Regions from separate parts of the Cupriavidus sp. 01L45 genome, predicted to be linked through region 3. Evidence: predicted binding sites of a transcription regulator. Region 3 holds the regulator's gene; each other region holds the start of a gene.
What was found. Region 3 encodes sigma-54, which starts transcription at its own class of promoters, with help from an activator protein. Its sites were predicted from a motif close to TGGCANGNAANCTGCTTT; they were not measured.
Positions count from the first base shown of each region.

Region 1 (4,863 bases), on a different contig from region 3:
GCTTGCGGTCGACCGTGCGCACCACGTGCAAGGTCTTGAACAGGATCGACATGCGTTCGGAAAATACGTTGTCCTGCTGGCGCAGCGGGCCCTTGAACGTGATCGGCCCGACCTGGCGGCAGGCGATCGAGCTTTCGGGCGGATCTTCGGCCATGCCCAGCGATCCCTTGATGCCGCCGGTGCGGGCACGCGAGACATAGCACGTCACGCCCTGCACCATCGGATCGTCATAAGCCTCGATCACCACCTTGTCGGAGCCGGTCATGCGGAAATTGGTGCTCACGCTGCCGATCTCCTCGGCATGCGCGGCCGGCGCCAGCAGCGCCAGCGCCGCTAGCAGGCGCATCAGGCTGGTATGCATGCGTGCCCCTTCCACCTCAGGACACCTTGCCCGTGATTTCGTCGTGCCGTTTTTCCATTTCCTGGCGAAGCTGGCGGCGCAGCTGGGCCGCGGCAAAGCGCTGGCGCTCGACTTCGTCACGCGGCACCAGCGCCGGCACCTCGGCCGGGGCGCCATTATCGTCCACCGCCACCATGGTGAAATAGCAGCTATTGGTATGGCGCACCAGCTTGCTGCGAATGTTCTCGGTGATGACCTTGATGCCGATCTCCATGGAGCTGCGCCCGGTGAAATTGACTGCTGCCAGGAAGGTCACCAGTTCTCCCACGTGGATGGGCTGGCGAAATACGACCTGATCGACCGACAAGGTCACGACATAGCGCCCCGCGTAGCGGCTGGCACAGGCATAAGCCACCATGTCGAGATACTTGAGGATGGTGCCGCCGTGCACATTGCCGGAGAAATTGGCCATGTCCGGCGTCATCAGCACGGTCATGGAAAGCTGGTGGGACAGGTCGTTCATGATGAAATCCGGAATCTGGAAGCGGCCGGGCGGACCCGCGAAGCGGGTCGAAAGGCTGGTGCCGACGATCGGCAGTTTAACCCGGAACGGGCCCCTTGCCTTGTGGCGGAGCACGTCCCGGCGCACCCCGGCGCCAACAAAAAAGCGGCCTTTCGGGCCGCCTTCTTATCAGCGCTCAAGGCGCGGACTGCTTACTTCTTCTTGTTCACAGCGTCCTTGAACCCTTGGCCGGCAGAGAACTTGACCGTCTTTGCGGCCGGAATCTTGATGGTCTCGCCGGTACGCGGATTGCGGCCGGTACGCGCGGCGCGCTTGCCGGAGCTGAAGCTGCCGAAACCCACCAGCGTTACCGAATCACCCTTGGCAACCGCCTTCTTAATATTGTCCAGAGCCGCATTCAGTGCGCGCTCTGCCGCTGCATTGCTCAATTCGGCGTCCGCGGCGATGGCAGATACCAGTTCACCTTTATTCATGGCTGATTTCCCTTGTTGGTCGTCTTGATCGGAGTGTCTGCCACGCGGCAAATTACCGATCGGCGCAGTCTAATCCGCGCTTTACGCATTGGGCAATCCCCAGTGGCACCAATGCAACGAAAAAAGCCGCAAATCCTTGAGTCAAGCGCCTTTGCGGGGAATTTACCCCCCTTTTCCGCCCTTTCAAATGCGCCCGTTGAGGCTAGGCAGAATTCGAACGCGCGTACGGGCGACGCGCATCCCTTGTGGCGCGATGCGGCTTTGCTTCGTCCGCTCGCTACCACCGCCGGTGCGATGCGCGGATCACAGGCGGCGGCATGCCCCGATTCTGGGCAAGAGCGGTGCAATCTCCCATTATGGTGCATGGGTGTGAGAGGGCTACGCCCCAAATCAATGCGGTGCATCATTTTGGCGCAGGCTTTTGCCTGTCCCCACAGGGACTGCAAGGCGATCGCCCTCGCTGCTATCAACGGGGCAGCCCCCGCAGGCGCGACAATCCGGTGCAAAAGCACCCAACACGGTGCAGATTCCCCGCCAGGATGCCCCACACTGGAATGCTTTTTGCATACCAGTGCTCCCATTTTGAGCACGAGGAATGTATGGACAATTGGAAAAGCGGCACCGACGCCCTGTTCATCCTGCTGGGGGCGATCATGGTGCTCGCTATGCACGCGGGCTTTGCGTTTCTTGAGTTAGGCACGGTGCGCAAGAAGAACCAGGTCAACGCCCTGGTCAAGATATTGGTGGATTTCGCCATTTCCACCATCGCCTATTTCTTCATCGGCTACACCGTGGCGTATGGGGTCGAATTCTTTACCAGCGCCCATGAACTGGCGCAACGAAGCGGCTATGAACTGGTGAAGTTCTTTTTCCTGGCAACTTTTGCGGCCGCCATTCCCGCCATCATTTCCGGCGGGATTGCCGAGCGCTCGCGTTTCAATCCGCAACTGGTGGCAACCTTCGTCCTGGTTGGCCTGGTGTATCCCTTCTTCGAAGGCATCGCCTGGAACAACCGGTTCGGCGTGCAAGACTGGATCACCTCCGTCGCGGGCGTGCCCTTCCACGACTTCGCCGGCTCTGTCGTGGTTCACGCCATGGGCGGCTGGATCGCGCTGCCGGCAATCCTGCTGCTGGGCGCGCGCCGCGGACGCTACCAGAAGGACGGCCGCATCAGCGCCCACCCGCCCTCCAATATCCCCTTCCTGGCGTTGGGCGCCTGGGTGCTGGCGGTGGGGTGGTTCGGCTTCAATGTCATGAGCGCGCAGACCGTCGACAAGATCAGCGGGCTGGTCGCCATCAATTCGCTGATGGCCATGGCGGGCGGTACCCTGGCCGCCTGGGCGGCGGGCCGCAACGACCCCGGCTTTGCCTACAACGGCCCGCTTGCCGGCCTAGTGGCGGTCTGCGCGGGCTCGGACCTGATGCATCCGTTGGGTGCGCTGGTGACCGGGGCCATCGCCGGCGCGCTGTTTGTTTACCTGTTTACGCTGGCCCAGAACAAATGGCATATCGACGACGTGCTGGGCGTCTGGCCGTTGCATGGGCTGTGCGGTGCCTGGGGCGGCATTGCCGCCGGTATCTTTGGCAGCCAGGCGCTGGGCGGCATCGGCGGCGTCTCCCTGGGCGCGCAGACGATCGGCACGCTGCTTGGCATCGTCATCGCCCTGGTGGGCGGCACCGTGGTCTACGGCACATTGAAGAAGCTGGTCGGCATCCGGCTCGATGCCGAATCGGAATACAACGGCGCGGACCTGTCGTTGCATCGCATCTCCGCCACGCCGGAGCGCGAAACCAACTGGTAAGCCGCGGCGCGCAGGGGGCTTGCCCCCCCGCGCCATCCGCTGCCGCGGATCCCCGGCCGTTGGCGGCCAGTGGCGCGCTGCGCTCGTGGCGGCCATTTTGTGCTTGAACTTCCGCACGCGGCGTAGCAATAATGCGTTGCCCGCACTCGTGTCTTGCCCCCGATGCGCCCGGGAATCCGCTGCACGATGTTCGTTGCCCGTGTACCTGCCGAGCCAGCAAGGGAGAACCGCGATGGATGCTACAACGCTGCAGAAGCTTCAGGACGTAGTGATTGCCTATGCGACCGAATTCGGGATCAAGATACTTGCTGCCCTCGCCTTCTGGGTGATCGGCCGGTCGCTGATTCATTTCGTGGTGCGGCTGGTGCAGGGGGCGCTGGCCAAGCAGAAGGTCGATCCGACCTTGCTGCGTTACGTCGGGTCCATCGTCACGGTCACGCTCAATGTCGTGCTGGTGATCGGCATCCTGGGCTATTTCGGCATCCAGACCACCACCTTCGCCGCGCTGATCGCCGCGGCCGGCGTTGCCATCGGCATGGCCTGGTCGGGCTTGATGTCCAACTTTGCCGCGGGGGCTTTCCTCGTGGTGCTGAGGCCATTCAAGGTCGGCGATTTCGTCACGGTGGGTGGAATCACCGGCACGGTCAGGGAGATCGGCTTGTTCTGCACCACGCTGGATACGCCCGACAATGTCCTGACCGTGGTCGGCAACAACAAGATTTTCGCGGACACCATCCAGAACTTCAGCGCCAACGCCTACCGCCGCGTTGAACTCAAGGCGCAGCTGGCCGGCAGTACCGACCACATCGCCGCCGCCGCGCTGCTCAAGGAACGCATGGCCGCACTGCCCAACGTGCTGACTGAACCGCCGCCGGACGTGGAGATTCTCGAATTCAACCTGGTCGGCCCCGTCCTTGCCGTGCGTCCATACTGCCATACCGATCATTACTGGCAGGTGTATTTCGACACCAACCGCGTGATCCGCGAGAGCTTCGGCGAGGCCGGATTCTCCGCGCCGATGCCAGCCCAGCTGGTGGTGCTGCAAAACAGCGCGGCCACGTAACCGTGCCGAGAAAGGAGGCGCCGGAAGCGTGGAACCAGGCCGCCCCGCTACGCTACGGCGGCAGCAGTCAGCCGGCGCCGTGCGCCGGTTTGCCTGAACGGCCGAAGACGCGCATCAGTACCGCACCGGTACCGCAAATACCCATGACTACCGCCAGCGGCAATGCACTGCCGTCGCGCCAGAAGCTGACCCCGGCGCCGGCCAGGGTGCCCAGCCCGAATTGCAGCGTCCCCATCAACGCGGACGCTGTGCCGGCCCGCTGGCCCTGCTCGGCCATGGCCAGGGCCGACGCGTTCGGCAGGATGCATCCAAGGCTGGCGATAAACACAAAGAATCCGGCCAGCAACACCGGCAACGGCGCCAGTCCGGCCAGCACCGCGGCGGCCAATGCCAGGCCTGCCGCGCACGGCGCAACCAGGGCGCCCCCCAGCACGTGGTCAAGCGTGCGGTTGCGCACCAGGCGCGCGTTAAGTTGCGACATGCCAATCAAGCCCAACGCGTTGGCACCGAATACGAAGCCGTAATAAGAGGGATCGATGCCATGCAACTCGATCAGCACGAACGGCGACCCCGCAATATAGGCGAACATCCCGGCTTGCGCACAGCCGGCAGACAGCGAATAGCCGACGAAGCCCCGGTCTCGCAGCAGCTCGCCGTAGTTG
Region 1 is NZ_JBFTSG010000004.1:57,138-62,000, forward strand. It holds gene AC1DT6_RS03855 (CreA family protein) at 1-361, opposite strand, end outside; gene AC1DT6_RS03860 (acyl-CoA thioesterase) at 378-863, opposite strand; gene AC1DT6_RS03865 (HU family DNA-binding protein) at 1,055-1,336, opposite strand; gene AC1DT6_RS03870 (ammonium transporter) at 1,936-3,138, shown strand; gene AC1DT6_RS03875 (mechanosensitive ion channel family protein) at 3,371-4,201, shown strand; gene AC1DT6_RS03880 (Bcr/CflA family multidrug efflux MFS transporter) at 4,269-4,863, opposite strand, start outside.
Region 1: a site for sigma-54 is predicted at 1,887-1,904, ahead of AC1DT6_RS03870 (ammonium transporter). Genes of this name have one in related genera too.

Region 2 (4,863 bases), on a different contig from region 3:
CTCGCGGTAGCAGGTCTGGGTGGGATCGTCAGGCTCCGAGAACACCATCGGGATCTGGCAGGTCTGGCACAGCATGGGCAGCGTTCCGTTATAGAAGCGCTCGCCTTCCTGCTGGCGTTCCAGCCAGTAGTCGAGACGCGGCTTGTAGTAGCGCGCGAAGGTGTCGGGATACTTCTCCGTCAGCCAGGCCATTTCGTCCTGCTTGGGCACCCAGGTATGGAAGCCGGCCGCGGCGGCGTAGTTGTAGAAGGTGCCCCAGGCCTCGTGGGTGATGCGGTCCTTGGTCTTGGTGGCCACCTCGTGGTACTTGGGCATGCGCAGGCCGTAGCGCTCCAGGTCCTTGAACAGCGCGCCGCCGGCCTGCTCGAAGTACATCTCCCAGGCTTCGGCCCACGACATCACGCGCTTGGGCAGCATGTAGTCCATCATCATGCCGACCAGCGTGAGCAGGCGGAAACCGCGCCAGAACCATTTGTCCAGCCACTTCTGCAGGATCGGGATATTGTCCGGGTCCTGCTGGCACAGGAACTTCACCACCTCAAGGCCCAGCGTCATATGGCGCGATTCGTCGGACTGCGCGGAGAAGCCGAACGTCACCGTAGCCATATCGCCGTTGTAGGCCGCGCCCGACATGAAGGGCATGAACAGCAGGTTGGTCAGCACATATTCGAAGGAGAACGAGATCGCGGTGATGAACTCGAACGGCCCCGCGCTCATGGCGTCCTCGAAATAGGACTTGGGCACGGACAGGTACCAGACCCGGTCGTGCATGTGCTGCCACTCGCCGAAGCCGTTGAAGTACTTGTTGTAGACCGACAGCGTGTGCATCTGGGTCTGGGCATGGCGCAGCTCGTCGATCGACTGCATCTGCGCCGCGACCCGCGCACCGGCGCCGCGGAAGTGCCGCCCGAGATGGGCGTAGCCGCGGTGCGCCGCGTATTCCAGCGGGGTCACGCCGGTCAGGAACAGGCGCAGCGCATTCAGATAGCGCGGGTCCGAGACGTTGAGGTGGCCATTGTTCTGCACGAAGGAGTCGATGATGGCGTACAGCTTGCGCTCCTTCTCCGACTGGTATTTCCAGTAGGCGTCCATGGTCATGCGGAACGGGTCTTCCCACTTGTCCKAGTCGTGGATCTTGATGCCCTCGTACTTGTCGTAGGGAAAGACCTTGTCCATCGGCTCGTAGGTGGTTTCCCAGCCGAGGTCGCGGGTCATCGTCGCGTATTTTTCCCGCAGGTTCAGCTTCTTGCGTGCGTCCATGGTGTTCTGTCTCCGTTTTTCTTTGCGGTGGGCGGGCCGTCTCAGGCGTTCCAGTGCAGGGTGAAGGCGTCGTCGTCTTCGTCGATGTTTCCCGACAGCGAAATCAGGTTCAGGTGGATCTCCTGCAGGTCCCACTCGCGGCCGAGCTTTTCCGACACCAGTTCGCGCACGATGGTCAGGTGGCCCGGCGCATCGATCTTCACCATGGCGGGAAACTGCGACACCACGGCGTGCGGGTTGGCCTCGGTGATGGCTTCGATGATGGGACGGGTGTCGTCGTTGCTTTGCAGCGCGATATAGACGTTGGCGGTCATGGCGGGCTCCTCAGGCGGCAAGGCCAAGCTTGTTCAGGCGTACGTCGAACTGCTCCAGGCACAGCGCGATCACCTGCTCGCCACCCTCGCCCAGCAAGGTGTCGGCCACCGGCACCAGCGCCTCGGCCACCTGCGTGCGCGCGGCGCGGGCCCAGCCGGACAGCAGCACGCGGTTGGCGTCGGATTCGGCAGCGGCGGTTTGCACCACCGAGTCGACCCAGCGCGCATGCTCTTCACGCCAGTCGTTCATGAACTCGGTCAGCACCGCCAGCCCCGTGCCGCAGCCGCGGACGATGGCGGCGTCGGCGTGCTGGTACACCATCGGGTAAAGCAGGCCGTCGAGCACCAGGTTCTGGGTAACGAAGGTCTCGAACCAGTCCTCGATCACGAAGCTGCGCTCGACCAGCCGGCGCATCGGCTGCCACGCGGCGCTCTCCATCCAGGCCACCTTGGCGCGCTCCAGCGCCACGCCGGTATTGCCGTCGAGCAGCATGCCGATGCGCGTCAGGTACTGGGCAATGCCGAGACGGTCCATCGCGCAGTAGGTGCAGGCCTGCGTGATGGCCGTGCCCCAGCCGTAGTCGGCGCAATAGAAGTTGTTCATGTTGGCGCCCCACTCCACATGGCGCAGCGGCAGCAGGCCGTCGGCCAGGCGGTCCTGCCATTCGGCGGGCAGCGCCTGCAGCAAGCCGCGCTTCTCCACGAAGGCGAAGCTCTTCTCGGTGGCGTCCTGCTGGCGGCCGCGCGCCGTCACGTAAGCGCCGTAGAAGTACTGGCGCGGGTCCTTGAGCGCGTACCAGTCTTTCATCACGATGGCGGTGCGGCGCTTGTCGTAGATCTCGTGCTGCGGATCCCAGGTCGGGCGGTAGTGGAAATTGACCTCCGACTGCACGTCGTAGGTTGCCTCCTGGTAGCGCGAGGCGGGCTTGTCGCCGAAGCGGCGGGCCACGTGGCCGTAGGTCTGGCGCAGCGGCTGGATCTGCTGGGTCTTAATGTCGACTTGCATCGCTTTGGTCTCCTGGGTCTTGCTGTTTTTTATGTGGGGGGAACGGGTGCGCGGGGCTTGGCGTGCTCAGTCGTCCTGGCCGGCCACCGGAGTTTCCGGGGGCAGGAAGCGCACGTGGTTGACGCTGCAAAAAGCCTCGAACATCGGCTCGGGCATGATCAGCTCGACGTTGAGCTCCGGGTCGGACACGCTGAAGGCAAACTGCACGAAGCCTTCCGGCGTGCGACCGCCGACGCGGACGTAGCGGGGCGTGGCTTCAAACAAGGGGACCGACTGGTTGATCATGGCGCTGCTCCTTCGCTTGGCTTGTATGGCCTCTATTGCGAAGAGCGTGCCAGCGGATGCAAATCACGACGGCACAAGGGATCCTGGGAATCTTGCCGGACCGGCTTGCGCGTTTACCCGAAGCGATGCCCGCGCCATAGCTCTATCAATTGATGAAGATGGCGGCGACATTTGATCAATTGATCAAATGTCGCGCCGGGCGGTGGTTTGCGGGGAGTCGGCGGAATCGCGGTAAGGCTGCGGCGCTGCAACAGTGATGGGGGCGGGGGGAGGTTAGAGGTAGGAGGGGGAAGGGATTGCGGGCGCATGCGGCGCAACAACCGGATTGGTCACTTGCTTGGGGTGTGGATTGCTGACTGCATCAAATGATTAAATGGCTTTTGGGTGGTGGGTGGCGCGGTTTGTTTGAGCGGCGTTGGTTTTTGCACCCAACAGCTATACGACATCCCCCTGCGAGGGTGGTCGGTGTTTGTTTGAGCGGCGATGGTTATTGCACCCAAGTGCGTACGACATCCCCCTGCGGGGGACGCCGGTCACTCTTCTTTGCTTCGGCAAAGAAGACTAACGAGAAGAAAGCCGACCCTGCCGGGGGCAGAGCCATCAGGCTCTCGAATATCGATGATTTCGTCGTACAGCCCAGAGTGCCGGCGGGCTTCTGCCGGTACCGGCTTGACTGGCCACGATCCTGCCAGCTTCCGGGATTCGTGGTGAGGCCCCCGGTAGCAGACATCACTTGCTTCAAGCCGTCTGTCGCTCGCGTAGTGGCCGGCCACGAAGTTTCAGGCGGTCCGGTTCCGTCGTGGGCGCGGTGGCACCGGGTGATATGCCCCAGGCCTTCACCACCGCGCCCGCCCCACCACGAAACCATTGGCATGTGGTGTGTCGTGGTGGTCCGTGCCGGTAACGGCAGATGTGGGAATGGTCACCACACACGAGGTCAAGGGCATCACCACGAAACCCATGGATCATGCCATTGCGATGCCCTACAAGCTGGTAACGGCAGATGCCAGCAAAACTGCGGCCGTACGACGAAACCAGCGCCCCTCGCCCCCGCGATTGCTCTGCTCCCGGCAGGGTCGGCTTTCTTCTCGTTAGTCTTCTTTGCCGAAGCAAAGAAGAGTGACCGGCGTCCCCCGCAGGGGGATGTCGTACGCACTTGGGTGCAATAGCCATCGCCGCTCAAACAAACACCGACCAACCCAACCAAATCACCCCCCCTCCCCCCGAATCCCCCTCGTCTTCCACCGATACGCCAACTGCGGCCGCGTAATCCCCAACAACCGCGCCGCCTGACTCATATTACCGTTGGCGCGCTGCATCGCCGCTTCCATCAACACGGTCTCGACATCGCCCAGCGCGAGCTGCTGCTCGGCCATATGGTCAAGCAGCCCGTGCACCGCCGCTTCGCGCAGTTCCGGCAGCGTGCCCCTGACGCCCAGGCGCGGCGCGGTGTCCATCGCCTGCGGCGCGCTGCTGGGCAGGAACAGGTGGTCCGCGGAAATCTGCCCGCCATTGCTGGCCAGGATCACGCCGCGCTCGATCACGTTTTCCAGTTCGCGGACGTTGCCCGGCCAGTCGTAGCGCCTGAGTTCCGCCAACGCGCGGTCGGTGATGCCGACGATCTTCTTGCCGTGGCGCGCGCCGTAGCGGGCAATGAAGCGCTCTACCAGCAGGCGGATATCGTCGAGGCGCTCGCGCAGCGGCGGGATGGTGACGGGATAGACGTTGAGCCGGTAGTACAGGTCCTTGCGGAAAGTCCCCTGCTTCACGGCTTCGGCCAGGTCTACGTTGGTGGCGGCCACCAGCCGTACGTCCACCTTGCGCGGCTCGGCGCCGCCCACCCGCTCCACCTCGCCTTCCTGCAGCACCCGCAGCAGCTTGGACTGCGCCGACGCCGACAACTCGCCCAGTTCGTCCAGGAACAGCGTGCCGCCATGCGCCCGCTCGAAGCGGCCGGGGCGCGACTGGTGGGCGCCGGTGAAGGCGCCCTTCTCCACG
Region 2 is NZ_JBFTSG010000060.1:43,115-47,977, forward strand. It holds gene AC1DT6_RS32585 (aromatic/alkene/methane monooxygenase hydroxylase/oxygenase subunit alpha) at 1-1,260, opposite strand, end outside; gene AC1DT6_RS32590 (MmoB/DmpM family protein) at 1,302-1,574, opposite strand; gene AC1DT6_RS32595 (aromatic/alkene monooxygenase hydroxylase subunit beta) at 1,585-2,580, opposite strand; gene AC1DT6_RS32600 (phenol hydroxylase subunit) at 2,647-2,865, opposite strand; gene poxR (phenol degradation transcriptional regulator PoxR) at 4,074-4,863, opposite strand, start outside.
Region 2: a site for sigma-54 is predicted at 2,900-2,917, ahead of AC1DT6_RS32600 (phenol hydroxylase subunit). Genes of this name have one in related genera too.

Region 3 (4,863 bases):
CTGGATCTTGACCATGTGGATGGGCAGGCCGAGCACATCCAGATACTGGGAATCCAGCGGCAGGCGTTCGAATTCGCCGTCGTTGCGGCGCACCAGCTGCACCACCAGTTTCAGCTTCATCTTCCGGCGCACCGCGGTCTCGCCAAAGATCGTCTTGATGTCGAGCAGGCCCAGGCCGCGCACTTCAAGCAGGTTTTGCAGCAGGGGCGGGCAGCGGCCTTCAATGAAATCGGGTCCGAGCCGGACAAAATCCACGGCATCGTCCGCCACCAGCCCATGTCCGCGTGAAATCAGCTCCAGGCCGAGCTCACTCTTGCCCAGGCCGGATTCACCCATCACCAGCACGCCCATGCCGAGGATGTCGAGGAATACGCCGTGCATGGTCACGCGTGGCGCGGAAATGCGCGACAGGTAGAGGCGCAGGTGATCGATCACCGCCGCCGAGGACACCGGCGTAGTGAACAAGGGCGTGGAGGAACGCGTGCAGCGCAGTTCCAGGTCGGGCGGTGGCTCCATGCCGTCGGCAATCACCAGGAAGGGCGGTTCCAGCAGGATCAGCTCACCCATCTGGCGCTTGCGCATCTCGTCGTCGAGACGCTGGTAATACGTGATCTCGGGCTTGCCCAGGACCTGGATCCGGTTCGGGTGGATCAGGTTCAAGTGGCCGACGAGATCGGCCGCGGAAGTGGCTTCACGTGCGAACTCGACATCGAACGCCCGGTCGGCGCCTTCCAGACCGGCTACCCAGGAGAGTTTGATATCGGCTGCGTTGTCGTCGAAGATCGACTGCGAGGTGACGCCAGTGAGTTCCATGCGGGTGCTTTCAGGAGCGAGCTTTCAGACAGCGGGGACAATTGCCCCGCTCGCCTGCGTAAAGATCGCCGAGGCCGGTCAGGGGTGCCATTGCGTCAGCAACTGGTGCACGTCATCGGGGGTGGGCAGGGTAGCCAGTCCTTCGCGCATCTCGCGGTCGGACAGCAGCTGGGCGATCTCCGAGAGAATCTCCAGATGTTGCTGGGTGGCCTGTTCGGGCACCAGCAGGAAGATCAGCAGCGCTACCGGCTTGCCGTCGGGAGATTCGAAGGGGATCGGCTCGGCCAGGCGCATGAAGGCGYCAAGTGGCTGCTTCAGTCCCTTGATGCGGCCATGCGGAATGGCAACCCCGGCGCCAAGACCAGTGGACCCCAGCGATTCGCGGGCGAACAGGTTGTCGGTCACGGTAGCGCGCGCCACGCCATGGTTGTTCTCGAAGAGGAGCCCGGCCTGTTCGAACACGCGCTTCTTGCTGGTGACGCTGACGTCGAGGTTGATGTTGCCGGGTGGCAGCAATTTAGCCAAACGATTCATGTGGAATGCGCAGGGTTTTCTAGTAAGCAGGCCCGGGGCCGGGAGGCATCGCGCCGGGCAAAAAAGAAGAAAAAACCAAGGTCCGAAGTTTCACCGGGTGTCCCCCTGCCGGTGTCGGGCGTCTGGCCATTATAGAGCAGGCCCGCCCCCGCCTTGTGCATTGCAATACCCGATGCGCGGAAGCGGTGCCGCGTGCACGGAAAAATCGTTGAGCTTGAGAACTATGTATTGCACAGCATACACCGGTCCATATGCGTTGCGGAATCCCCCGCGTGGTCCCGGATGAGCGCCAGGAACGAAAAAGCCGCGCTATGGGCGCGGCTTGATTCCGGTTTCAAGGGAGTGACACCGGCGGCCCGGTCTGTGGGCCACCAGGCACGGTCATTGCTGCATCTGCGATGCGGCCATCTGATACTTGACCGCTTCGCGGTCGTGGCTTTGCACGCGATCCTTATGGCGAATCACCTGCCGGTCGAGCTTGTCGACGAGCGCGTCGATAGCGGCATACAGGTCTTCATGATGCGCTTCGACAAAGATGTCCTTGCCCTTGAGATGTAGATTGATTTCCGCGTACTGCCGCCGGTCCTTTTCTTTTGTATTGTCGACAGAGAGCAGCACACTTACGCCAATGACTTGATCAAAATGCCTGACGATACGCTCCAGTTTCGTTTCCACGTACTCACGCAGCGGGGGCGTGATGTCCAAGTGGTGTCCACTGATCTTGAAGTTCATAGCGTTTCTCCTTCTGAAAGAGTTGCACCAGGCAGGCGATGCAACTCGGCTACAAAGTCTTGCGGAGAGTAACTGCCGGAATCTTGAGCGCCTCGCGGTATTTGGCAACGGTGCGTCGTGCCACTACGAAGCCTTGCTCGCCGAGCAATTCGGCAATCCGGCTGTCGGACAAGGGATTCCTGGCGTCTTCGGCTCCTATCAGTTGCTTGATCAACGCACGAATTGCCGTTGACGAGGCCGCGCCGCCGGTTTCTGTGGATACGTGACTGCCGAAGAAATACTTCAGCTCGAAAGTCCCCATCGGCGTTGCCATGTATTTATTGGTAGTCACCCGAGAGATGGTGGACTCGTGTAAACCCAGTGTATCGGCAATCTCCCGCAAAACCAAGGGGCGCATCGCAATTTCACCGTGGGTGAAGAAGTTCTTTTGACGTTCGACAATAGCTTGTGCAACGCGCAATATCGTGTCGAACCTTTGCTGGATATTCTTGATCAACCAGCGTGCCTCCTGCAGTTTTTGCTGCAGTCCCGCAGCACCCGCATCGCCTTTTGCACCGCGCAATATCTGCGCGTACATGTCGTTGATACGTAGCCGCGGCATCACATCCGGATTGAGCTGCGCGATCCAGCCGCCATTCAGTTTACGGACAAAAACATCGGGCACGACGAAGTCGGCTTCGGGGCGGCTGTACGCATGGCCCGGATAAGGCGCCAGAGAGCGGATCAGTTCATGCGCCGACTTCAATTCCGGCTCGTCCACCTGCAGCGCTTTTTTCAGGCGCGTGTAGTCGCGCACCGCGAGCAGTTCCAGGTGATTGGTGACAATGGTCAGCGCCAGGTCGCGCTGCGGGTGCTTGATGCGGCGCAATTGCAGCGCCAGGCATTCGGCCGCATTGCGTGCGCCGACACCAGGCGGATCGAAGCTCTGCAGCAGGGTAAGGACGGCGTGGATCTCGTCGACCTCGAATTCAAGTTCATCCGYCAGTTCGCTGCAGATTTCCTCGAGCGAGGCGCTCAGGTAGCCGTCGTCGTCCAGCGACTCGACCAGGAAGATGGCCAGCCCCTTGTCGCGCAACGAAATTTTCAGCGGCGCGAGCTGTTCCATCAGATGTTCGCGCAGCGTGGGTTCGGCGTCGCGCAACTGCATCGGGGTCTTTTCGTCGTCGTCGCCTTGCGGGCGGCGGGCGAAGTCGTCGAGGCTCCAGTCGTTGCCGTAGTCCTCGTTGCTGTCGGAATAGCTGTCTTCGGCCTCGGGCGCGCCGTCGGGGCGGTTCTCGCTGGTGCCCTGGCCGTCGGCGGGCGCCGGCGCGGGAGCGCTCTGCATGTTGACCGAGCCGTCGGCGGCAACGCGCAACGGGCTGTCGAGCCAGTCGTTCTCGCGTTCGAGCAAAGGGTTCTCGGTCAGCGCCTGTTCCACTTCCTGCTGCAGTTCGAGCGTGGACAGTTGCAGCAGCCGGATCGACTGCTGGAGTTGCGGCGTGAGCGCGAGATGCTGCGAGAGGCGGAGCTGTAGCGACGGTTTCATGCGACCTATTTTATGCCCAACTTCCGTGCCGGTGGAACGGAAATTGCTATCGCTGATGACGCCGTGATCGTTGCAGGGTAAAAGGCGACACCGGAGCCACCTTGGGCACAAGGTCGCCGCAGCTGCCGCTTGCTGTGGCGCGCCGCGTTACATGCGGAAATTCTCGCCCAGGTAGACCTTGCGCACCGACTCGTTGGCGATGATGTCTTCAGGCCGGCCCGAGGCCAGCACGGCGCCTTCGCTGATGATGTAGGCGTGATCGCAGATGCCCAGCGTCTCGCGCACGTTGTGGTCGGTGATCAGCACGCCGATATTGCGCGCCTTGAGGAAGCTGACGATGCGCTGGATCTCGCCCACCGCGATCGGGTCGACGCCGGCGAAGGGCTCGTCTAGCAGGATGAAGCGGGGCGCCGAGGCCAGGGCGCGGGCGATTTCCACGCGGCGGCGTTCGCCGCCTGACAGCGAAAGCGCCGGATTGTCGCGCAGGTGGGCAATCTGGAGGTCATCGAGCAGCGTGTCCAGCCGGCGCTCGAGTTCGGCCTTGCCAAGTGGCTTGCCGTCCTGGATCTGCAATTCCAGTACCGCGCGGATGTTCTCCTGCACATTCAGCTTGCGGAACACCGAAGCTTCCTGCGGCAGGTAGGACAGGCCCATGCGTGCCCGTTCGTGAATGGCCAGGCCGCTGATGTGCTTGTCGTCGAGCACGATGTCGCCCTCGTCCAGTGCCACCAGTCCCACGATCATGTAGAAGGAGGTGGTCTTGCCCGCGCCGTTGGGCCCCAGGAGTCCGACCACCTCGCCGCTCTTTACGTCGAGGGACACATCCTTGACCACCGTGCGCGAGCCGTAGCGCTTTTTCAGGTGGCGCACGACCAGCGTGCTGCTGTCCTTCAGGGTGGCGGGCTGGGAGGGTGCGGTTTGGGTAACGGTCATGAAGGCTGAATCCGTGGATCGGGCGACGCGGCGGCGTCAGGGATTGACGGGGGCGGGCGCAGGCTTGAGCGGCAGCGGGGCGCCGGCGGCGCCGCTGGCGGGTTGCTCCTGGCGCGGTGACAACACGGCGCGCACGCGACCGGACGGGCTGCCCGCCGTCGCGTTCTCCGTACCGCCGCTGGCGGTGTAGAACTCGTTGCGGCTGTCGTAGGTGATCACTGCGCCGCGGATCTCGTCGACCAGCTTGGCGCCGGCCAGCCGCGCCATGCGTGCGCGGCCGATTAGCTTGGACAGTTCCTGCTTGCCGTCATACTCGATGCGGTCGC
Region 3 is NZ_JBFTSG010000013.1:60,361-65,223, forward strand. It holds gene hprK (HPr(Ser) kinase/phosphatase) at 1-813, opposite strand, end outside; gene ptsN (PTS IIA-like nitrogen regulatory protein PtsN) at 892-1,347, opposite strand; gene hpf (ribosome hibernation-promoting factor, HPF/YfiA family) at 1,729-2,079, opposite strand; gene AC1DT6_RS11225 (RNA polymerase factor sigma-54) at 2,129-3,604, opposite strand; gene lptB (LPS export ABC transporter ATP-binding protein) at 3,752-4,537, opposite strand; gene lptA (lipopolysaccharide transport periplasmic protein LptA) at 4,574-4,863, opposite strand, start outside.